Regions from separate parts of the Priestia sp. YIM B13552 genome, predicted to be linked through region 1. Evidence: riboswitches for the same ligand, from Rfam matches in the RefSeq annotation. Region 1 holds a riboswitch; each other region holds the start of a gene.
The links. Region 1 has a riboswitch for S-adenosylmethionine ahead of ACFX40_RS06560 (BMP family lipoprotein). Riboswitches for the same ligand answer to the same signal wherever they lie in the genome.

Region 1 (6,145 bases):
TTTCCGCGTGATAGTAGTCAAAGTTGTTTGATGAACCTTCAGGCGGGGGACCGAACTGATCGCGAACGTCTTGACGCAGTGTTTTGCCAATTTTGAAGTCTGCCGTTAAGCGTGGCACTTCACCTTTTACTGCGGCGTTGTAAATTTCATTAATGTTTTTTACAGCTGTTTGACTTTGACTGCTTGTTTCTTGAGATGTAGCTGCATGTGCTGGTGTATCAAGCTGAGCGACAGGAGCAAATCCAAACGCAGCAATTCCTGTAATCGTTGCAGCCGCCGCTGCTTTTGATAGTCGTTGTTTCATTTTCATGATTTTTTCCTCCTATATATAACGATTTAGCAACCTCAGTCTACCTAAAAGAGCAGGTAGGCCAGAATAGTCAAGGAGTCTTAGTTGAGTTGGTAACTGATATATATAATGTAACACGTCTTTTAAAATGTAAACGTCAGGTAAAGTAAAAAGCAAAAAACGATTCATTTATCATAGGTTAAAAGATTGGTTTATATTCCTTTATTAGGTAAAAAACGTAATATAGAGAGGGTTCTAATGTTTTATAAAAAACTAGATAATAATTGTAAGTATGATACAATAAATCAAGTATTTGTTAAAAATACAATATTTATTTCTGGGGTTTTGATGTATGGAAAAAAATTTGATGAGAGGTACGCTTTTGTTAACAGCGTCTTCTTTGCTAACAAAAATTTTAGGTTTTATTTATATTATTCCGTTTACGGCCTTGGTGGGAACGTCAGGATACGCGCTTTATAAGTATGCATACGGTCCATACACCTTGATGCTAAGCTTGTCGACGATGGGTCTTCCGCTTGCTGTTTCAAAGTATATATCAAAATATAACGGTCTTGGAAACTACCGTGCTGGACAAGATCTATTAAAAGCAGGACTTCTATTAATGACGATAACGGGCATCATAGGCTTCTTAGTCCTCTATACGATGGCGCCGTGGCTTTCTGAGCTAGTGATTAACGGAAAAGATTCCTCAGGAAATAGTCAAAAAGACGTAGTATACGTGATTCGAATGGTGAGCTTTGCTTTAATTATTATCCCGCCTATGAGTCTATTACGAGGCTACTTTCAAGGTAACCAGTCCATGGGACCATCCGCGCTAAGTACAATTATTGAACAAATAGTGCGCGTGCTGTTTATTTTAGCAGGAGCATACGCTGTTATTCACCTTTTTCATAGCACGATGACAAAAGCTGTTGGAATCGGTACGTTTGGAGCGTTTGTTGGAGGCGTAGGGGGTATAGGAATTCTCGGTGCGACTTATCTAAAACGCAAGCGGCTGATTATGAAGGAAGTAAACAGCGGAAAGAATAATAAATTCATTTCGTTCTCTTCAATGTTCAAAGAGCTTGTGACGTACGCTGTTCCATTTGTCTTAGTTGGTTTAGCGATTCCAATCTATCAAAATATTGATACGTTTACGATTAACATCCTTTTTCAATCAATAGGGTATGGACAAGCTAAAGCCGAAATAATCAACTCTGTCATTGGATTAGCTCAGATTTTAGTGATGGTGCCGGTATCGCTAGCCACCGCCTTCAGCATGTCGCTGATTCCCGGCATTACATCTTCTTTTGTGCAGGGAAATTTACGAGAAGTAAAAGGAAAGATTACAAAAACGCTGCAACTGCTGTTATTTTTTACTCTTCCTGCTGCTGTGGGGCTTTGTTTATTAGGCAAGCCGGTATATATGATGATTTTTGGAGCAAAAAACAGTCCTGAAATCGGTGGAGTTGTTTTACAATGGTACGCGCCTGCTGCCGTTTTATTTGCTCTTTTTACAGTAACAGCCGCAATTCTCCAAGGAATTAATCAGCAAAAGAAGCTAATTTTAGGCTTGGGCTTAGGAATTGTTGTGAAGCTAGTATTAAACGTACTGTTGGTTTCAAGCTTAAAAGAAATTGGACCGGTTGTCGCGACTTACGGAGGGTATGGTGTATCGGTTATATATAACTTTTATTTAATTGAAAAATCCATTTCTTACCGAGTTCAATCACTGGGACAAGCTGCGTTGACACCTGTTTTATTAGTAAGTGTGATGTCAGCCGCTGTGATTATCGGCAATTATACTTCTCACTATTTTTTAGAAAATAAGCTGTCTGCATCTTCACTTGCAATTAGTACATCTTGTATTTCAATTGCTTTAGGTGCTGCCGTGTATCTAGGACTTGGCGTAAAAACAAGTTTAGGGCAATCCATTGTATTAAATAGAAGAAAAAGAATGTAAAGGAGAGAAAGTAGTGTCAAAACGATTTGTACTAACCGTAGCGGCTGGAGGATGTATAATAATTTCCGGCGCGCTGCTGCTATTAAATTGGGAAAGAGTGTTTGGAGATTATCGTCCCATTCAAACAGCAACAGCTGTATTCAAGTTAGAAGTGGGAAGTCAAGATGTAGCAAAGACTACGGATTCAGATGATGCTCTTCACTATATGGTTAAAAAAGGGCATTTAGATGAATATATTCAACTGATGAATGAAAAAGGCTATGTGTTAAAAGAAAAAGATATTAATCATAACCGACTTGTTTTTAACGATGGACAAGAGGATGAGCAAATTTACTACAAGCGCTTTGCTAGGAAGTATACGATGATTGATGGAGAAGGGTAAAAGCATTCACTGAGAATAACTACATACTAAAATCATTAAAAGAAAACACCACCTTGCGAATAAAAGGGGGTGTTTTTTAGTTAGGTTATCTTATCTTAGTTTCGCTCTTGCTATACCTGTTACGACCATACTAGTAATAAAAATAACTACGATTCCAACATTGGTTGGGGTATCAAAAAAGATTTTTGAAACCGCCAAAGCGATAATGAGTCCAATAGCTACTCCAGATAATTCTTTCATCAATTTCAACGTTAACACCTCTTAAAAAACATCACTCAGGAAAAGTCTAACATTCTTGGTAAAGTGTTTTCAATCGATAGTGGATTAACAAAAGAGATGTAATAAAAGTGCTCTGCTACACATGACCCTTCTAGAAGACTAGCTGACTTACCGTAAGCGCTTGCTAGGGGGCATACGATGATTATTAATTTATAAGGTTGATCTGTATTTTAGTAGACTAAAACCGTATAATCCTATCTGTTTTTATAGTTTTTTTGCGTAAAAAAGAAAAATAATATTGACAATTGTTAAAAAACTATTAATATTGACTATATTACATAAAACAAATAGCTATTGTTTTCCTTATCAAGAGAGGTGGAGGGACTGGCCCTGTGAAACCCGGCAACCGCTGTCTATGACAGAATGGTGCCAAATCCTTAAGAACAGTATGTTCTTGAAGATGAGGAAGAGACGTTTGGTTAACGAGCTCTTCCTTTATATAAAGGAAGAGCTTTTTTTATATTATAGGGGGAGTAAGTTAAATGAAGAGATTTCTTATTTTAGCAGTTGCGCTTGTACTACTCGTAACTGGCTGTCAGTCAAAAAGCACAAAAAGCAGCGGAAGTGAAGAGAAAGGAAAGAAGCGAATTGCTCTTGTTTTACCTGAAAAGATTGGAGTTAACCCGTTTTTTCAACAAATGGATGATGGAGCAAAACGCGCTGGAAAGAAGTATAACATTGATGTGAAGACAATTGAATCCACGGACCAAGCAGCCATTGAAAGTAATTTGCGTGCTGCCGTAGCAGAAAATTATGATTTGATTATTACATCTTCTTTTGAATCCGAAGATGCGTTGAAAAAAGTAGCTCAAGAAAACCCGCAGCGTCAATTTGCGATTATTGATACAGTGGTCGATTTACCAAATGTAAGAAGCGTTGTATTCCGTGAACAAGAAGCTTCATATTTATTAGGAGCAGCAGCAGGATTGGTTACAAAAACGAATAAAGTAGGAATGGTTGCAGCAGATGATATTCCATTATTAAAAAAATGGACGGTAAGCTTTAAAGAAGGATTACAATCAACAAACCCCAAAGCCGAGTTTCTAGTAAACTACGTTGGAAGCTTCTCTGATCCAGCTAAAGCAAAAGAACTTGCTATTTTACAGGCTTCAAAAGGAGCTGACTTTATCGCCGGAGCTTCAGCGGTAGGCGACTTGGGTGTATTTGAAGCAGCAAAAGAAAAGGGTTTTTATACGGCTGGCCAAGATATTGACCGTACGGAAGTAGATCCTGAGCATATCGTTTTATCGCAGTTAAAAGGATCTGATGCGGCTGCTTATGAAACGGTAGAAGCACTCGCAAATGACAAATTTAAATCGGGCGTAGTGACATACGGCTTAAAAGAAAAAGGTGTTGGGTTAACGTATGTGACTCAAGACAGCAAGACACCTCTTAATGACTTTGTAGGGCAAGATGTAATTGATCAATTAAAAGAAATTAAAGATTCGATTATTGATGGAAAAACCGTGGTAAAAGATCCGTTAGCCAAGTGAGTTGAAAAGAGAAGTCGAGTAAGGCTGGCTTCTCTTTCTTATTTTTGAAAAAATCCTAAAGTGGAAAGGAGCAATGAATGGAATGAGTGAGCTGCTGCAGTTAACGAATTTGACGAAAAAATACGGTTCGTTTTTAGCGAATGATAACGTGTCATTTACGCTGAAAAAAGGCGAGGTTCACGCGCTGGTTGGAGAAAATGGCGCTGGAAAAACGACGTTAATGAGGATGCTTTACGGAATGGAAAAGCCGAGTTCAGGAAGTATTCAGCTACATGGGAAAACCGTCTCGTTTTCATCTCCTGCAGATGCCATTAAAAACGGAATAGGCATGGTGCATCAGCATTTTATGGTTTTTCCTCATTTTACAGTGGCTGAAAACATAGTTTTGGGGCATGAGCCAAAGAAAGGCGTCTTTTTTAATAGAAGGCAGGCGAAAGCAGATGTACAGCAATTAACCGAAACGTATCAAATTTCAGTAGATGTTCATAAAAAAGTAAAGCATTGCTCGATTGGAGAACAGCAAAAAATTGAAATTTTAAAAGTGCTGTATCAAGGAGCAGAAATCATTATTTTAGACGAGCCTACCGCCGTTCTTACTCCTCATGAAGTGAAAGAACTATTAAAAACAATCCGTTTTTTAGCTTCTCAAGGTAAAAGTATCGTTATTATTACACATAAGCTGCAAGAAGTGATGGAAGTAGCGGACCGCATTACGGTTCTTCGAAATGGTAAAGTAGCCGGCGTCACAAATAAAGAAAATACTACCGCTCACCACTTAGCTAAGCTGATGGTAGGGAGAGAATTAAAAGAGCGTCCTGCAAGAATGCCATCAAAAGGAACCTCTCATTTAAACGTACAAAATCTCTTTCTAAAAGGAAAAGGACAAAAAAACGTATTGCAAAATGTGTCTCTTCACGTTTCTGCGGGCGAAATTGTCGGTATTGCAGGCGTGTCGGGAAATGGACAATCAGAGCTGCTTCAAGCCATTGCTGGATTAGTAGAAACAGATAGTGGCAGTATCAAACTTGGCGATGAGCACCTTACAGGGCGATCTGTGCGTGAAAGAAGAGAAGCAGGCATCGCTCATATTCCAGAAGACCGCTATATGTGGGGAGCCTCCAAAGACGATACGATTGAAGAAAATGCACTGATGGGCTATCAGTATAAACCTTCATTTTCAAAAATGGGCTGGTTAAAAAGAAAGATATTCAGTTCTAGTGTGAATGAATGGATAAACGAATTTTCGATTAAAGCCACTTCATCTAAGCAAAAAGCAGGAGAGCTGTCAGGGGGAAATCTGCAAAAATTGATTGTTGCCAGAGAGCTTGGCCAAAACACTTCTTTTCTACTTGCTGCTGAACCAACGCGAGGAGTGGATATTGGGGCAATGGAACGTATTCATGATGCCTTGATTCAAAAAAGGAATAATGGCTCCGCTATTTTACTTGTATCTTCGGAACTGTCGGAGATTATCTCCCTATCAGATCGAATTTTAGTTATGTACGAAGGCAGTATTGTCGGAGAGCTTACAAGGGAAGAAGCAACGGAAGAGAAACTAAGCATATTAATGGCAGGAGGAACGATAGAAGGTGATACAGTTGCAGAAACTTCTTAAATCATTAATCCAGCCGGTTATTGCAGTCATTTTTGGCTTAGCAGTAGGAGGCGTTATTATTTCCTTAACAGGTGGTTCGGTTCTTCAAACATATACAGAGCTCTGGAATGGAGCGTTTGGTAAT
Region 2 (6,145 bases), 1.0 Mb from region 1:
AAAAAATCTCCGTTTTCACGGAGATTTTTTTATTATTTAGCTAAAGCTTGAGTTTTTAATGCTTCCGCTTTGTCTGTGAACTCCCAAGGAAGCTCCACATCCGTACGACCAAAGTGGCCGTAAGCTGCTGTTTGCTTATAAATTGGGCGACGTAAATCAAGCATTTTAATGATGCCTGCTGGACGTAGGTCAAAGTTTTTGCGTACTACGTCTACTAGTACTTCTTCAGAAACTTTTCCTGTACCGAATGTATCAATTGAAATAGATACTGGTTGTGCAACACCAATTGCATATGCTAGTTGTACTTCACATTTATCAGCAAGATCAGCTGCTACAATGTTTTTCGCAACATAACGAGCTGCATAAGCTGCTGAACGGTCTACTTTTGTTGCGTCCTTACCAGAGAATGCACCGCCGCCGTGACGAGCATATCCGCCGTAAGTATCAACGATAATTTTACGACCAGTTAAACCAGCATCTCCTTGAGGACCGCCGATTACGAAACGTCCTGTTGGGTTAATGAAATACTTTGTATTTTCATCAATTAACTCGTTTGGAACAACTGGATTAATAACATATTCTTTTAAGTTACGTTGAATTTGCTCTAACGTTACTTCTGGGTGATGCTGAGTTGAAATAACAATTGTATCGATGCGAACAGGTTTGTTGTTTTCATCATATTCAACTGTTACTTGTGTTTTACCATCCGGGCGAAGGTAAGGAAGAATTTCTTCTTTACGTACTTCTGTTAGACGGCGAGCAAGTTTATGAGCTAATGAAATTGGAAGAGGCATTAATTCTTTTGTTTCGTTACATGCATAACCAAACATTAACCCTTGGTCTCCAGCTCCGATTGCTTCGATTTCTTCATCTGACATTTGACCTTCACGTGCTTCTAACGCTTGGTCTACACCAGCAGCGATATCAGCTGACTGCTCGTCGATAGATGTTAATACTGCACAAGTTTCAGCATCAAAACCGTATTTTGCACGAGTATAGCCAATTCCTTTAATTGTTTCACGAACTGTTTTAGGAATATCCACGTAAGTAGAAGTTGTAATTTCACCACTTACTAAAACTAAACCAGTTGTTACGCTTGTTTCACAAGCAACACGAGCATTTGGATCCTTTGCTAGGATAGCATCAAGAATTGAGTCAGAAATTTGGTCACAAATTTTATCGGGATGTCCCTCTGTAACAGATTCTGACGTGAACAGACGACGTTGTGTTGACATCAGTTTTCCTCCTTATAAATACGATACATTGTGATACGGTACTCATTCCCTTATTTTCATTACACGTTAAAAAATATAAAAAAACCTTTCCTTGTATCGAGGAAAGGTATCAAATTCTACATAAGCCTTTCACTCTTATCGATCAAGGTTGTGCCCTTGCATCAGGTTAGCACCTTATCGTCTACACAAAAAAATGACGATGGTTGCTGGGTTTCATAGGGCCTGTCCCTCCACCAGCTCGGGATAAGAGAGTATCCGTTCAAGGACATATAATACATGAAAAAGCGCTTCACTGTCAACAACATTCAAATGGAAATCATCTCTTTATGTTTGAATCTGTTTTAATGTAACATACTCAAATTACGAAATAGTACATCTTATTAAGAATTATCACTAAGTTTGGTTAATAAGACAGATCAAAATGAGGCTTTCACTTAAAACAGCTTCACTTTTTTCGCTCCTAGCACATATACATGTGTCTAAAATAGGTATAACGTACATTTTTTTATAATACACAAACATTTTTAGTTAAATAGTATAGAATAATTAAATAAATGTGTTATACTAATTATAAATTTCAAACATTAATGAATAAATAATAGCTAAAAAAGGAAGGTAGTGCACATGAGTACTGTTGATATGTCTATCGAATTAAATGGTTTGCTTCAATTAAAAACAACAAAACACCAATTATCTGTTCCACAACTTGTTGAAAAAATTCTAGCTCGACGCGAAGGAACGCTGACTTCTACAGGTGCTGTGTCAGTCGAAACCGGAAAATATACAGGTCGCTCTCCTTTAGATAAATTTATTGTAAGCGATGCTGTGTCTTCAAAAACGGTTGAATGGGGACCTGTCAATCAGCCAATTTCTGCTCAGCGATTCGATGCGCTATACAAAAAAGTCTTAACTCACTTAAAGAAGCAGGATGAACTTTTTGTTTTTAATGGATATGCTGGAGCTGATAAAAAGTATCAGTTACCAATTCAAGTAGTTAATGAATTTGCATGGCACAACCTATTCGCTCAGCAGTTATTCATTCGCCCTTCAGCCGAACAAAAAACAAATGATGATGTGAAGCCGTTTACAATTGTAGCAGCTCCAACGTTCAAAGCTGATCCTGAAACAGACGGGACGAACTCTGAAACCTTCATTATTCTTTCGTTAGAGCGACGTATTGTGCTAATTGGAGGAACTGAATACGCTGGTGAAATGAAAAAATCTATTTTCTCAGTGATGAACTTCTTGCTTCCTCAAAACAATATTCTATCCATGCACTGTTCTGCTAACGTAGGAGAAGAAGGTGACGTTGCATTATTCTTTGGTTTATCTGGAACGGGTAAAACAACGCTTTCTGCTGATGCAAACCGTCGTTTAATCGGAGATGACGAGCACGGTTGGTCAAGCTCTGGTGTATTTAATATTGAAGGAGGATGCTACGCGAAGTGCATTCAGCTTTCCGAAGAAAAAGAACCCCAAATTTTCAATGCAATTCGCTTCGGCGCCGTACTGGAAAATGTAGTGTTAAATCAAAATACGAAAGTAGCAGATTACAATGATAATAGTTTAACAGAGAATACTCGTGCCGCTTATTCAATTGACTCTATTGATAATACAGTATTACCAAGCGTTGCTGGGCACCCTACAGCTATTGTCTTTTTAACTGCCGATGCTTTCGGCGTCTTGCCTCCAATCAGCAAGCTTACAAAAGAACAAGCGATGTACCATTTTCTGAGCGGATACACTAGTAAGTTAGCTGGAACAGAGCGCGGCGTAACATCGCCACAGGCTACTTTCTCTACATGCTTTGGTGAGCCTTTCTTACCTCTTGCTCCAACAACTTATGCAGAAATGCTAGGAAAGAAAATCGATGAACATAATGTAAATGTCTACCTTGTAAATACTGGATGGACCGGCGGTGAATACGGCGTGGGAGAACGAATGAAGTTAAGTTACACTCGAGCTATGGTTCAAGCAGCCCTTGAAGGAGAACTAGCTAATACCGAAACAGTAACAGACGCTATTTTTGGTTTATCGATTCCAACTCATGTTCCGGGAGTTCCTGATGAAGTGCTTCAGCCTTCTAAAGCATGGAACGATGCAACAGCTTATAATCAAAAAGCAACTGAGCTTGCTGCTAAATTCAAAGCTAATTTCAAGCGTTTTAATGATGTAGCATCTGACATTTCAACATTAGGCGGACCTAGGGTCTAATAAAAAACCGATCGTCTTAGAGACGATCGGTTTTTTAATTAGTCGAATGTAATTTTGTCAGTTCATATGTGACAATGGTTTTTTCCTGTTCCATTTCTACCTTACGCACAATAGCAGTTCCAATACATTCTCCAGTTTTCGTTTTGTGAATGTTTAATGGAATATCTAACGGATACAAGCGATATCCTTTTTTCTCAATTTGAAAAATGTTATCCGTTACACGCTTTTCGTTGCCTTTTGTCACAATCATTGTATTTAATTCTAGCGGCATCCCCATTTTTTCTCACTCCTCACTGTTATTCTACTTGTTTTCTCTATCGTAGCATATCTTTTATTGCGCTTTCATCCACTTCGTTAACTTCTTCACCGTTTCTCGGTTTTCTTTTGGTGGAAAAGCATGTGGAAAGTTTTCGAAATACCAGCTGGTAACTTTTTTATTGGACTTCTTTAGTTTAGATTCGAGCTGATAGGAATGATCAATCGATACGTTTTTATCTTCTAAACCATGAATAAGCAAGACCGGCGGCTCGACGAGATGAGCACGGTGCAAAGGTGTCCTCCATTCGTATCTTTCAGGATATTTAGAAGGAGTTCCTCCAATCACCCGCTTCATCATTCTTCTTAAATCTTCTCTTTCTTCATATGTCAGCACCATATCCGTGACGCCTCCCCATAACACAAGAGAGCGGCTGTCGTTTTTTTCAATGGCTGTGAGTAAAGCCATCACTCCCCCTCTTGAAAACCCAAAAATATGAATGCGGTCATGGTAGACGCTAGGGAGCTGTTTCAGTAAATCGTAAGCAGCAAAAGCATCGTAACGATCATCTCCTGCAAAATCTTCGTTTCCTTCGCCTCCTTGATTTCCCCTATAGAACGGAGCCATCACAATAAAACCTTGAGAAGCAAATTGAATAAGTCGAGCAGGACGAACCGTTCCTACGTTCTTAATACCTCCTCTTAAGTATAAAAAGCCGTCATACATTCCTTTTTCTTTTGGCTCTGCGAGCATTCCTTTAATCTTAAGCCCTTGACATGCATATGTAATCACCCACAGCGCCACACGAGGGTTTGATGATGGGAAACGCTGTTTATGAAGAATTGTTCCATCTTTCATTTTTTTCCTCCATTCTTTATATAACTAGCCTGCTTTCTCCCGCTAAGGTGTACTTTCAATTGTTGGCTAATACTTCTTTGATTTTACACATAGTTATATAGGCACTCACCTTCTTCCACTTCTTTACATACATTATCATAAAATATTTTATTCTTTTAAGGAGGTTTGCTTTATGAAACCAATCAAATGGCTTTTTTCTTTGCTTGCTATTATGATTTTACTCATTCCACTAATTAGCTGCAGCAAAACAACATCTGTACAAACGGTTCGTGTCGGCGAAGTAACTCGCTCTATCTTTTATGCTCCCCAGTACGTTGCTATTTCAAAAGGCTTTTTTGAAGAAGAAGGACTAAAAGTAGATTTAAAAACAACGTGGGGCGGAGATAAGACAATGACGTCACTTTTATCTGACGGCATCGACGTCGCCTTAGTCGGCTCGGAAACTTCAATCTACGTATATGCACAGGGGTCTAGTGATCCCGTCATCAACTTTGCACAACTAACCCAAACCGACGGAACATTTCTAGTAGCGCGTAAAAAAGTCGATCACTTCTCATGGGGTCAGCTTAAAGGCAAAACGTTTCTTGGTCAACGTAAAGGCGGTATGCCGCAAATGGTAGGGGAATATGTGTTGAAACAGCATAATATTGACCCTAAAAAAGATGTAAAACTCGTTCAAAACATTGATTTTGCTAACGTTGCGAATGCTTTTGCTTCTGGTACTGGAGATTACGTTCAATTATTTGAGCCAACGGCTAGTATTTTAGAGCAACAAGGAAAAGGACATATCGTTGCTTCCTTCGGAAAAGAATCAGGAACAGTTCCTTATACAACATTTATGGCCAAAGAAAGCTATTTAAAAAATAACCCTGAAGCGGCAGCTAAATTTACTCGAGCTATTTACAAAGCACAAAAATGGGTGAATACACATAGCTCAGATGAAATTGCTGAAGTGGTTGCACCGTATTTTGAAGATACACCTAAAGACACGCTAAAAACCGTGATTGACCGCTATAAATCCCAAAAATCTTTTGCAACTAACCCTTTATTAGATCAAAAAGAGTGGGATCATTTACAAAAAATCATGGATGAATCTGGAGAACTTCCAAGACACATCGACCACAACAAGCTAGTCAACACAAAATTCGCAAAAGATGCAATGAGTGAGTAATATGACAAAACTTCACATTCAAGATGTTCAGCATATGTATCTTACGACAAAGTCTGCTACCACTGCACTTGAACATATTAATTTGTCTATTGAAGAAGGAGAATTTGTTTCCTTTCTCGGCCCAAGCGGATGTGGAAAAACGACGCTTCTATCGATTATTGCAGGCTTGATTGAACCAACGTCCGGCTCTGTCACAATAGACGGTGAAAATATCGGAACATCAGTCCCAAACATCGGTTATATGCTTCAACAAGATTATTTGTTTCCGTGGAAAACTATTAAAGAAAATATTTTACTTGGGCTTGAAATTCGCGGACAGCTAACAGATAAAACAGAGAGTAAAGCACTGTTACTCCTAAAAGAAATTGGTCTACAAGGCGTAGATGACCTATATCCACACCAGTTATCCGG
Region 3 (6,145 bases), on a different contig from region 1:
CAGGATCATAAATAATTAAATCATTTCCGTCTGCTTGAGCAGGGAAGAACTGATAAATAACCGCTGGCTTAATTAAGTTTTCTTTTAGTGCCAGTTCGAGCAGGTCATCAACGGTTTCTTTTAATTGAACAGCACGCTCGTCTTTTTCAGCAAGCAGCTTATTCACTTTTCCTTTTAGTCCTAAGTGATGGCCTAAAAGCATCTGCCAGTTAATATACGGAAGAACCTGTGCCAAATCGTAGTGTTTCACAACGTGCCGCTTTAAATCAGCCGGTACAAAAACAGGAGCGTCCGTTGAAATGGCGGATCTTTCTAAAACAGCGGTAGCTGCTTGAGCGGTTTGAGGCTGGCGTTCTCGAACTGTTACTTTCTTTTCTTGCCGCGTTTTTAAATCTGCTAAAAGCTGAATAACTTCTTCTTTGTTCTGCAGCTTATTTGCTAACGCTAATCCGTCCATCGCATCTTTGGCGTAGAGGACCGCACCTTCATATTCCGGGGCAATTTTAAAGTCAGTAAATTTACGGGAAAGGGCAGCGCCTCCTACCATAATTGGAACATCAATGCTTGATTGTGTTAAATCTTGGGCAGTTAAAACCATTTGCTGAGCTGACTTTACTAGAAGACCTGACAGGCCAATGATGTCTGGCTTTTCTTCTTTTACTGCTTCAATCAGCTGCTGTGGCGTTACTTTAATCCCTAAATCAATTACTTTAAAACCATTGTTGCTTAAAATGATGTCTACTAAGTTTTTACCGATATCGTGCACGTCGCCTTTAACCGTTGCAAGAATCACTTTACCTTTTCCAGAATCATTTTCAGTTGCCTCCATATGAGGTTCTAAAAAGGCAACGGATGCTTTCATAACTTCCGCACTTTGAAGCACTTCTGCTACAATCAGCTGGTTGTCATTAAACAAACGTCCAACTTCCGCCATCCCCTTCATAAGCGGTCCGTTAATAATATCTAACGGATCATCATATTGAGCTAAAGCTTGTTCTAAATCAGGAAGCAATCCTTCTTTTGTCCCTTCAACAATATACATTGCCAATCGTTCTTCGAGTGTTAGCGTAGAAATTTCTACTTTTGCTTCTTTCTTTTTATCACGATAAAAGTCGGTGAACGTGCTTAACGTTTCATCAGTTGTGTTAAATAATAACGCATTAGCAAGCTCAATTTCAGCTTCTGGAATAGAAGCATAGCGTTCTAATTTTTCTGTATTAACAATGGCATAATCCAGTCCAGCCTGCGTACAGTGATAAAGGTAAACCGCATTTAGTACTTCACGTCCGACTGGAGGAAGACCGAATGACACGTTACTTACGCCAAGAATGGTCAGGCAATCAGGCAGGGCTTCTTTAATCATTTTAATTCCTTTAACTGTTTCTTCAGCAGAACCAATATATTGTTCATCACCAGTCCCTACAGGAAACACAAGAGGGTCAAAAATAATATCTTTTGGATTAAAGCCATGTTTTTCAACAAGTAAATCATGTGAGCGTTTTGCAATCTCTACTTTTCGTTCTGCAGTAACGGCCATGCCTGTTTCATCGATTGTACCGACAACCAGAGCTGCACCGAATTTTTTTACTAGCGGTAAGATTGCATCAAAACGCTCTTCACCATCTTCTAAGTTAATGGAGTTAATAATGACCTTACCTTGCGAGTACGTTAAAGCTTTTTCAATAACTTTCTCGTCGGTTGAATCGATTACAAGAGGAACCTTCACTTTTTTTACAACTTCTTGAATAAACTCCTCCATGTCTTCCATTTCTTCACGGTCCGGATCTGCTAAGCAAATATCAATAACGTGAGCACCATTTTTAACTTGAGCACGCGCAATTTCAGATGCTTCTTCAATTTTTCCTTCCGCAATCAGACGCTTGAATTTGCGAGAACCGATTACATTCGTACGTTCTCCCACAAAAAGAGGGCGCATAGAATCGTCATATACAAGTGGTTCAATACCGGTTACAGCATGGTTATGCTCGGAGCGATCAAGCGAACGAGGAGCAACCTCTTTTACCGCTTCAGCCAGTGCTTTAATATGAGCAGGCGTTGTACCGCAGCATCCGCCTACAAAGTTCAGCCAGCCTTTATCAGCAAACCCTTTAATTTTTTGAGCAAGCAGCTCAGGAGATTCATGATAATTGCCTTCTTCATCCGGAAGTCCAGCGTTTGGATAACAGCTAACTGCTGAAGTGGCTAGGTCTGAAAGAGAGCGAATATGATCCGTCATAAATTCAGGGCCTGTCGCGCAGTTAAGTCCGACTGAAAGAGGCTTCATGTGTTCCAGTGATAAGTAAAAAGATTCGATATCTTGACCAGCGAGAGTTGTTCCCATCGGCTCAATTGTTCCTGAAATCATAATAGGAACTTCGGTTTTTAGTTTTTCAAACGCCGCTGTAATGCCTAGAAATGCGGCTTTTACGTTCAGCATGTCTTGACAGGTTTCGACTAAAAGCAAGTCAACGCCGCCGTCTAACAAACCTCGAGCTTGCTCTTCGTACGATTCTACTAACTCAGGGAATGTAATACCTCCGGTAACAGAGAGAGTTTTAGTGGTAGGACCGATAGCTCCAGCTACGAACCTAGGCCATTCGGGAGTTGAATATTTATCGCGGGCTGCACAAGCAAGCTTCACAGCTTCGATATTCAATTCATACGCCAAGTGACCTAAATCGTATTCATCAAGTACGGTAGATGTTGAGCCAAACGTATTGGTTTCAATGATGTCAGCACCTGCTGCAAAGTACTCTTCATGAATGCGCTGAATGACATGAGGCGCTGTTCGAGTCAAATATTCGTTGCAGCCTTCATATTCTTCGCCGCCGAAATCTTCAGCGGTTAAATCAGCATCTTGAATCATCGTTCCCATTGCTCCATCGATGACGAGTATTCGCTTCTTTAGTTGTTGTTCGATAAGTGAGCTCATTTATATCTTCCTTTCTGATGTAACAAGTTGCTTGTCATGAATATAGCGTGTTAGAATTTCAGTCATTTCATAGCGCATAAACGGCGTAATTAAGTAAATACCGTCAAATAGCTCATATGCTGTATCAATTAAGTTTTTTGCAATCGCAAGGCCTTCGACTTCACCGCGAATCCGGTCATTTCCCGTTGCGTCCATGCGTTCTAGAATATCTTCTGATAATTTAATTCCAGGTACTTCATGGTGAATAAATCGAGCGTTTCTCGCGCTTGTTAACGGCATGATCCCGATGTATACCGGTGTTGTTAAATGTTTGGTTGCTTCATATACCTCTTCAATTTGCTTAGTTGAATAGAGAGGCTGAGTAATGAAATAGTGAGCCCCACAATCGATTTTCTTTTCCAAACGCTGAACGGCTCGGTCTAAGTGACGCACGTTTGGGTTAAAGGCAGCCGCGATGGAAAAATTGGTTTTTTGACCAAGCGGTTTCCCGGAATAAGATAGTCCTTCATTAAACTGAGCGATTAAACTAATCAAGTCAAATGAAGATAAATCGTAGACAGAAGTGGCGCCAGGGAAATCGCCAACTTTTGACGGATCACCGGTAATTGCAAGCACTTGATTCATTCCTAGCGTATGAAGTCCCATTAAATGAGATTGAAGTCCAATTAAATTTCGATCGCGACAGGTAATATGAATAAGCGGTCGTGCTTTTGTTTCTTGCTGCATCAGTGTTGCCATTGCCAAGTTGCTGATGCGAGGTGAGGCAAGAGAATTATCAGCTAATGTAATAGCATCTACGCCGACTTTATCGAGTGCTTTTGCACCTTCTAAAAATTTCGTCGGACCCAGCTGTTTAGGCGGATCTAGCTCGACGATAACCGAGCGGCGCTTTTTCACAATTTCATGCATATGAGGTTTATCCTGCTGCTCACGCTCTTGAACCGTAACGGCTGGTCTCATTTTAACGACTTTGCTTGTAATCGGAGGCAGGTCTTTTAAGGCAGATGACATTGCGCGTACGTGAGCTGGTGTTGTACCGCAGCATCCTCCAATTAAGCGAACCCCTTGTTCGCGGAATAAACGTGCGCTTTCTACAAAGTAGTCTTCATTCGTTTCATACTCCAGCTTTCCTTCCACATACGCCGGAAGGCTGGCATTAGGGTAAGCAGATAAGAAAGCACGATCAGGAAGCGGTACTTCTTCAAGAGACTGAATCATATGATAAGGACCTAAACGGCAGTTTAGCCCGACAACATCTGCTCCTAAGTCTTCTAATTCTTTTAATGCATCTGCTAAAGGACGCCCATCTTGCAGTACGCCAATATCATGCAGGGAAACGTGGGTAATAATAGGCTTATCCGTTTCTTTTCTTGCCAGTGTAAGAACGGTTTTTAATTCTTCGAAATCATAGTATGTTTCAAACAAAAGGCCATCCACGCCTTCATTTAAAAGCCAAAACATTTGTTCACGAATGCTTCGCTTAACTTCTTCTAAACTAATAGCGTTTTTTTGGAAAGAACGAATTCCGCCGAGTGTACCAACCACGTAAGCCTGATCTTTTGCAGCTTGTTTCGCTAATTTTACACCAGCAACATTGATGTCTTTAACTGAATCTTCTAATCCATAACGGGCAAGTTTTTGATAATTAGCAGCGTACGTATTTGTTTGAATAACGTTTGCACCAGCTTCTACATAGGCTCTGTGAATACGAGAAACCTCTTCTGGTTTGGTGATGTTTAGTTCTTCAAAACAGCTGTCAATACCGTGTGAGTAAAGGAGGGTACCAGTGGCACCATCCCCAATTAAAATTTTAGACTTTAAATCTTCAAGTAACCCCATGTCAAAACCTCCTTAAATTGTTCCGCTTCTATTTCACGAGTGATTCGTTTTATGCAATATGCCGATAAAATAGAAAAAGTCTTCTTAAGAAGAAGACTTTTTTCGCCTTCTTATCTTCCAAGCAATAAATTGCTTGCTGGATTTAGCACCATGTCTCTAACGACTGGTTGCTGAGGTTTCAAAGGGCCAGTCCCTCCACCTCTCATGATAAGAATCAATTGTATATAATTGAAACATATTTTTTTAAATAGAAAGAATACTTATTTAATAATTTATCTGATTTTTAGAAATTATACAACAGTAAATTGTGAATTTCCAGCAAATATTGAGGAAAATTTAAAAGCTAAAGGGAAAATATCCGTATATTTTGTTTGAAAATGACTGTTATGTTAGGGGTTAAGGAGTTTTTGTGAAAAATACAAAAAGAAAATGAAAAATAAAAAATAAACGAAAAGGCACAAGCGCTGGGATATGCGTAGATTTACACGTAAAAAGGCTCGTCTTTTTTTTACCGTTTCTACATATAGTGAACTATGAAGGGTAGAAGGGTGATGGGCATGAAAAGGTGGAAACTCACGCTGCAGGTTGCTGCTACGTATGTAGGCACTGTTGTAGGAGCCGGTTTTGCAACAGGCAAGGAAATAGTTCAATTTTTTACACAGTACGGGGAACTTGGAATGGTCGGGATTTTGGTCAGCGGCTTGTTTTTTATTTGGCTAGGTTCGAAAATGATGCTGCTTTCGCACGCAATTGGGGCTTCTTCTTATCAGCAGCTTAATACATATTTATTTGGTGATGTGCTTGGAAAAGCGGTAAACGGTGTAATGATTGTCATTTTATTTGGAGTAACTTCAGTCATGCTAGCGAGTACGGGAGCAATAGGAAAAGAACAGTTCGGGCTATGGCCTCCTGTTGGGATGATTTTTACAATTGTTTTAACTTATATATTTATCGCCAAAGGAATTAACGGTATTTTAATGGTTAATTCTCTTGTTGTGCCGATGATGCTTTCATTTGCTTTTATCATCTTTGTGCCAAATATCAGCTATTTCTCACTGATTCAAACGAAGCCGGATTTAACGCTCGTCACGCAGTGGAAGTGGGCGGTTAGTCCCTTTTTATATATTTCCCTAAATCTAGCTTTGGCTCAGGCTGTTTTAGTTCCATTAGGAAGCTCCGTGAAAGATAGGAGCGTGATTAAAAAAGGGGCCGTAATAGGAGGATGTGTACTTACGTTTATGCTTGTTTCTACTCATCTTGCCCTTTCCAATTTGCCTTATTCATTTCAACTTGATATTCCGATGAGTGCCGTTGTTAAAAATATCTCAGCGTGGGTGAATGTTTTATTTACGGTAGTTGTGTTAGGCGAGATTT
Region 4 (6,145 bases), on a different contig from region 1:
AAGTGGATTCACTTGAATTCAGCTAACAGTTTCGATAAAGTGAAAAATAAAGATATTTTAATGGAGGAACAAACTATGACACATGTTCGTTTTGATTATTCAAACGCGTTATCATTTTTTGGTGAACATGAACTTACATACTTACGTGATGCCGTGAAAGTAGCTCACCATTCAATTCATGAGAAAACAGGTGCTGGAAATGACTTTTTAGGATGGGTCGACCTTCCTACGGAGTATGACAAAGAAGAATTTGCACGCATTCAAAAAAGTGCAGAAAAAATTAAATCTGATTCAGATGTATTAATTGTTATCGGTATTGGAGGATCTTACTTAGGTGCTCGTGCTGCTATTGAAATGCTTCAGCATTCATTCTATAACACATTATCAAAAGAACAGCGTAAAACTCCGCAAGTTATTTTTGCTGGTAACAACATCAGCTCAACATACATGAAAGACTTAATGGATGTTTTACAAGATAAAGATTTCTCTATTAATGTTATTTCAAAATCTGGTACAACAACAGAACCAGCGATTGCTTTCCGTATCTTCCGTAAATTATTAGAAGAGAAATATGGCAAAGAAGAAGCACGCAAGCGTATTTATGCAACAACAGATAAAGCGCGCGGCGCATTAAAAACATTAGCGGACGAAGAAGGCTATGAAACATTTGTTATTCCAGATGATGTAGGCGGCCGTTATTCAGTATTAACAGCGGTTGGCTTATTACCAATTGCCGCTGCGGGTCTTGATATCGAACAAATGATGAAAGGGGCAGCTGATGCTCAAGAAGCATTCTCATCATCAGAGCTAGAAGAGAACCCAGCTTATCAATATGCTGTAGCTCGTAATGTGCTTTATAATAAAGGAAAAACAATTGAAATGCTGATTAACTATGAGCCAGCTCTTCAATACTTTGCTGAGTGGTGGAAACAGTTATTTGGCGAAAGTGAAGGAAAAGACCAAAAAGGTATTTACCCTTCATCTGCTAACTTCTCAACGGATCTTCATTCTTTAGGTCAATATGTACAAGAAGGTCGTCGTGATATTTTTGAAACAATTGTACAAGTTCAAGATTCTCGTCATGAGCTAACAATTGAAGAAGATGCAGCGGACTTAGATGGATTAAATTACTTAGCTGGTGAAACAGTTGACTTTGTAAATAAAAAAGCGTTCCAAGGTACAATGCTTGCTCACACAGATGGAGGCGTTCCAAACTTAGTTGTGAACATTCCTGCGCTAGATGAGTATACGTTCGGATATGTTGTATATTTCTTCGAAAAAGCATGTGCAATCAGCGGCTATTTATTAGGCGTAAACCCATTCGATCAGCCGGGAGTAGAAGCATACAAAGTAAATATGTTTGCTCTTCTTGGAAAACCTGGTTTTGAAGAGAAAAAAGCAGAATTAGAAAAGCGTTTGAAATAAGTAAAAAGAGGGCGGTACAAAAGTATTTTAGCCCAATTGAAAAACGAACCATTGATCAACATGTTTGATGAGTGGTTCGTTTTTTTTGTTATGGTGAATATAGTTTCATCTGTTTAGGTCCTTTTAGCAGTTGATTGGAGGGCAAGGCGAAGAAGACTCCTGCGGGAAAAGCGCAAGCGATGAGGAGGCTCACGCCCGCGCGCGGAAAGCGAAGCCTTGCACGGACATCAACTGCGGTATCACAAGCGATTTATACGAGCTGCTTTATCCAGTTTGTTCGCCTTTAGATTGGATTCATTTCGTTATGACTCAACCTCTTTTTTGCTTTTGAGATAAAGGATAAAACGCTGGAAAAAGGACATGTTAAAACAGAGGAGGGATAACATGATTGAATTATCTTCAAGATTAGAAGGCACATTATTCAAGCTTTACGAATTAGAAAAAACGCTTAAGCCGCTTGGGTATAACATTGGAGGGAATTGGGATTACGACCATGGTTCATTCGACTATAAGATGAATGATGAAGTCGGCTATCAGTTTTTACGTATCCCGTTTACAGCTACGAACGGAGAACTGGATTCTAAAGGAACAACCGTACAGATTGGGACGCCATTTTTACTTTCACATAAATATCAAATTGGTCTAGATGACGATGTTCACAATGGAAATGTGAGTGCTTCATTTAATCAGTTTGCAGAACCCCAAGACGCAGACGCTTCATTTCCAGAAAAGTATATCAGCTTAGGAGAAGAGCTAATTAGAGAGGCAGAAGATGCGCTGCTTCAGTAATTGAAGGAACTATTCTTTTTTTAAACTCTCTAATTTTTTCACAAAAATATGTTCGTACATGACTTGACTAATCAACTCATTTGTTTTGATCATTTCATTCACCCCCAAATTTTGTGCATTTTGAATATGCTTTTTTGTTAACAGTTCAACGATGCTGTAAATAGAAGGGTTCAATCCTTGCAGAGCGACTAACGTAACAATCGTATTCATGTCTGCATATTCTTCTGTCTTATGCTGATCGGCAGTAATCAGCACTTTTTTTGCGTACCGAGCGTTGGCAAGTTCTAATACTTCATAATGAGAAGGACTTCCTTTAATAAAATGAACGCGATCACAAATCATGGGATTTTTAGTCAGAGAGTCGTCGATAAGAACAATGTCTTCTTTATGAAATGCGTCGCGATAAGACTCTAACACGAGTTTGGCGCGCTCATTCCACCCAACAACGATGAAGTGATCTTTTCCATAAAATTTTAAATTTCCTTCCAAATAAGCGCTCTCAGCGGAAACAGCAATTTTAGAAAGCGTAACAAAATAAGTGGTAATAAATCCCGTTCCGATCAGGACTAAAATAATTGCAGCTAACCTTCCAATCGTAGTGGTCGGAGCAAAATCACCGTACCCTATAGTAGAGATTGTAATAATAACCCACCAAATTCCTTCAAATACATTCCCAAACGTTTGCGGCTCTAGGAAATGTATAAGCATGCCAAAAAGTAGAACAAGGCAGCCGATAATAAAAAGAAGCCGCACTAAAATAGAACGACGGAAAAGTCGAAATAATAGCCATTCCATCATAAAAAAACCTCCAGTGATTAGTCATAGCCACAGTATGACCATTTTTCACTGAAGGTATAAGATATCTTTATCTTTTTACTTCGTAATATTCAATCCATTCTTTGTCTGGACCGTAGAAAAATAAGTATCTTGCTCCATTTGGCAAAGTTACAATGTTTTCTTCCACAAATGAAACACCTGCTGATTTTAAACGCTCAAACTCCTCTTCAATTCCGTCTACCGCCAGCGCAAAATGATGAACTTTACCTTCGTTAGGTAAGCTTGAGTTATACCCTTGAATTAACTCTACGATTACATTGCCTTCTAAACCTAGAAAAGCTAGCTTCAAAGACGGATCGGTATGTGGCAGTGTTTCGATGAGCTCTAATCCCACTTTTTGCGTATAGAACTCAATAGATTCTTCTATATCCTTTACTTGAACGCCTACATGTTCAAATTTTAAAATTGCCATATGCATCACCCGTATCTATAGTATGTAAAAACTATGAAATATATTAAAGAGAAAGGATATAGAAGTCAAGATGGGGCTGCTTATCAGGAAAGGGCTCTTAAATCATATTTTTGCTGGAGTGAATAGGGTAGAGGCTTCCATCAAGAGCAAACGAAATTTTGCCTGTTTCTTCAGATACAACTAAAATTAATGCATCCGATTTTTCCGACATTCCAATGGCTGCACGGTGACGTGTTCCCAATTTTTTGGTCGTTGAAATAATAGACGAGAGAGGTAAAACATTAGCAGCTGAGATAAGCTGATTATTTCTAATTAGGACGGCTCCGTCATGTAAGGGTGTCCCTGGGTAGAACAGTGTCTCAACTAGCGTAGCGCTGACAGGAGCTTGAATAGGCATTCCCTTTTGAATAAGAGGGTCTACATTTTGTTCCCGTTCAATGACAATTAAAGCACCGTGACGTTTCTCAGAAAGGTTATGAATAGCTAAGGACAGAGCAGCATATTCAAATGTATAAGGCGATAGATAATGACGCAAGTAATAAGAGGCGGCCGTAGCTTGAACATCTTGAAATAACCTTCTCATCTCCTCAAAATCACATAGGATACAATGATCACTCGTATCTAAATGTTTAATTAAATTAGAGGCTTCAGTTGAAATTTGCTGTAAATATGTTCGCACATTATTTTTAATTGTATCGTCTAATTGAAAGGAATGTCTCTCCATCTTATATAGCTCCTATCTGTCAGTCAGTGTTATCTGTAATGTGTGCTAATGTGGGTGAATTATCCGTAAAGCTTATAAATCCCTTATTAATTTTATAGAGAGGTGTTGTGTTTTATTTAGGAAGAGAATATAAAAAGTTGAGGAAAAAGAAAGCGTTTTATAAACTGATATGTTCACATTTGGTTTAAATTTACATATGTTGTTTTAAATAAAAGTATAGATATTTCTGTGAATTTAAAGTATAGTTTTCTTATCGGATATATGATTTTTAATGTTGACAAATATTCTAAATATGCTAAAATTTTTAAAAAATGCTTATCAAGAGTGGTGGAGGGATCTGGCCCGCTGAACCCCGGCAACCTGCTTAGCAAGGTGCTAATTCCAGCAAAGTGTGTATCATTTTGAAAGATAAGGTAAAAAGTTATTGCCTACCCAGTCTTTCAATATGGAAGACTTTTTATTTTGATATAGCGCAAGCGATAATTTAAGGAGGGACATCAATGACTGTAACCCCCGACTTAAAACAAATCTTTGAGCACGTCGAAGAAAAGTAAGAATTAAATAGTTTCGCTGACTAGACACACTAGAGGCGGTTTTATCCAATTCTAGTGGGTAAAACCGCCTTTTTTTATTGGATAACGCGGATAACTAAGAATTGGAGTGAAGAAAATGGCAGACTTATATACGTACGAAAACTGGAGTGATACATTTCCAGAGTTCGACAGTGAAGATGAAACAAAAGGAGCCCTTTCAGCATTGCAGTGGGCGTATGATACCTACGGAGATTCAATTATTTACGCATCAAGCTTTGGTATTGAAGGGATTGTGTTAATTGATTTAATTTCAAAAGTGAAAAAAGATGCTGAAATTGTCTTTTTAGATACGGGCGTTCATTTTAAAGAAACATATGAAGTGATTGATGCAATTAAAGAACGCTTTCCTGATTTGCGTATTCATATAAAAAAACCGGATTTAACTCTTGCAGAACAAGCTGAGAAACATGGAGATGAGCTTTGGAAGAGTCAGCCTAACCTATGCTGTCAAATTCGAAAAATCATCCCGTTAAGGGAATCTCTTGCTCCTTATGATGCGTGGATTTCTGGTTTGAGACGCGAGCAGTCTGAATCTCGTGCCAACACGAATTATTTTAATAAAGATGAGAAATTCAAGAAAGTTAAAGTCTGCCCGTTAATTCATTGGTCTTGGAAAGAAGTTTGGCGCTATGTGTATAAGCATGATTTACCATATAACAAACTTCATGATCAAGGCTACCCAAGCATCGGCTGTGAGCCTTGTACCGCACCTGCCTACAATGTAGACGATTTACGTTCAGGAAGATGGGCAGGTACACAAAAAGTTGAATGCGGATTACACGAATCTTAAATACGAAAGAGCTGAATAAATGATGCTTTTATATGTTGCCTTTATCATTGCGCTTTTTTTTGCAATGAATATCGGGGCAAGCGGTGCAGCAGCAGCTATGGGCGTTTCATACGGCTCCGGTGCGATTAAAAAGCGAAGAGTAGCCTTGTTCATCTGTGCTGTAGGTATTGTGCTCGGAGCCATTATCGGAGGCGGCGAGGTGGTAAAAACCATCAGTTCAGGTATCATACCTGAAAAATTGCTGTCAGTAGAATTAGTTATTATCATTCTGGCTGCTGCAACGCTGTCACTCTTTTTCGCGAATTTAATTGGTATCCCTCTATCAACAAGTGAAGTAACGGTTGGTTCAGTTGTTGGAGTAGGAGTAGCTTATCAATCTCTGTATGTGGAAAAACTTTTAGTTGTCATGTCTTTTTGGATTATTGTTCCGCTGGTTTCATTTGTCATTGCTTTTTTGATTGGAAAAGTGATAAAACGCAGAGCGCATAAAAAAGAAGCAGAGGGAAAGTGGAAAAGAGTTTTAACGATTTTAGTTATAGCCACGGGATTCTTTGAAGCCTTCTCAGCTGGAATGA

Region 2: another riboswitch for S-adenosylmethionine. It lies ahead of metK (methionine adenosyltransferase); the one in region 1 lies ahead of ACFX40_RS06560 (BMP family lipoprotein).
Region 3: another riboswitch for S-adenosylmethionine. It lies ahead of ACFX40_RS02400 (bifunctional homocysteine S-methyltransferase/methylenetetrahydrofolate reductase); the one in region 1 lies ahead of ACFX40_RS06560 (BMP family lipoprotein).
Region 4: another riboswitch for S-adenosylmethionine. It lies ahead of ACFX40_RS18975 (phosphoadenylyl-sulfate reductase); the one in region 1 lies ahead of ACFX40_RS06560 (BMP family lipoprotein).

The regions. Positions count from the first base shown of each region.
Region 1 is NZ_JBHZOU010000002.1:101,182-107,326, reverse strand. It holds gene ACFX40_RS06580 (YjgB family protein) at 1-310, opposite strand, end outside; gene ACFX40_RS06575 (putative polysaccharide biosynthesis protein) at 642-2,252, shown strand; gene ACFX40_RS06570 (hypothetical protein) at 2,266-2,634, shown strand; gene ACFX40_RS06565 (hypothetical protein) at 2,725-2,883, opposite strand; SAM riboswitch class I at 3,214-3,320, shown strand; gene ACFX40_RS06560 (BMP family lipoprotein) at 3,396-4,406, shown strand; gene ACFX40_RS06555 (ABC transporter ATP-binding protein) at 4,489-6,021, shown strand; gene ACFX40_RS06550 (ABC transporter permease) at 5,996-6,145, shown strand, end outside.
Region 2 is NZ_JBHZOU010000002.1:1,142,026-1,148,170, forward strand. It holds gene metK (methionine adenosyltransferase) at 33-1,235, opposite strand; SAM riboswitch class I at 1,368-1,485, opposite strand; gene pckA (phosphoenolpyruvate carboxykinase (ATP)) at 1,860-3,449, shown strand; gene ACFX40_RS11915 (DUF2584 domain-containing protein) at 3,484-3,726, opposite strand; gene ACFX40_RS11920 (alpha/beta hydrolase family protein) at 3,781-4,563, opposite strand; gene ACFX40_RS11925 (ABC transporter substrate-binding protein) at 4,736-5,734, shown strand; gene ACFX40_RS11930 (ABC transporter ATP-binding protein) at 5,736-6,145, shown strand, end outside.
Region 3 is NZ_JBHZOU010000001.1:472,245-478,389, reverse strand. It holds gene metH (methionine synthase) at 1-2,932, opposite strand, end outside; gene ACFX40_RS02400 (bifunctional homocysteine S-methyltransferase/methylenetetrahydrofolate reductase) at 2,933-4,771, opposite strand; SAM riboswitch class I at 4,879-4,985, opposite strand; gene ACFX40_RS02395 (YkvI family membrane protein) at 5,329-6,145, shown strand, end outside.
Region 4 is NZ_JBHZOU010000004.1:368,906-375,050, forward strand. It holds gene ACFX40_RS18945 (glucose-6-phosphate isomerase) at 76-1,425, shown strand; gene ACFX40_RS18950 (hypothetical protein) at 1,556-1,756, shown strand; gene ACFX40_RS18955 (YugN-like family protein) at 1,810-2,214, shown strand; gene ACFX40_RS18960 (potassium channel family protein) at 2,224-3,012, opposite strand; gene ACFX40_RS18965 (VOC family protein) at 3,080-3,463, opposite strand; gene cdaS (sporulation-specific diadenylate cyclase CdaS) at 3,561-4,187, opposite strand; SAM riboswitch class I at 4,500-4,602, shown strand; gene ACFX40_RS18975 (phosphoadenylyl-sulfate reductase) at 4,857-5,570, shown strand; gene ACFX40_RS18980 (sulfate permease) at 5,590-6,145, shown strand, end outside.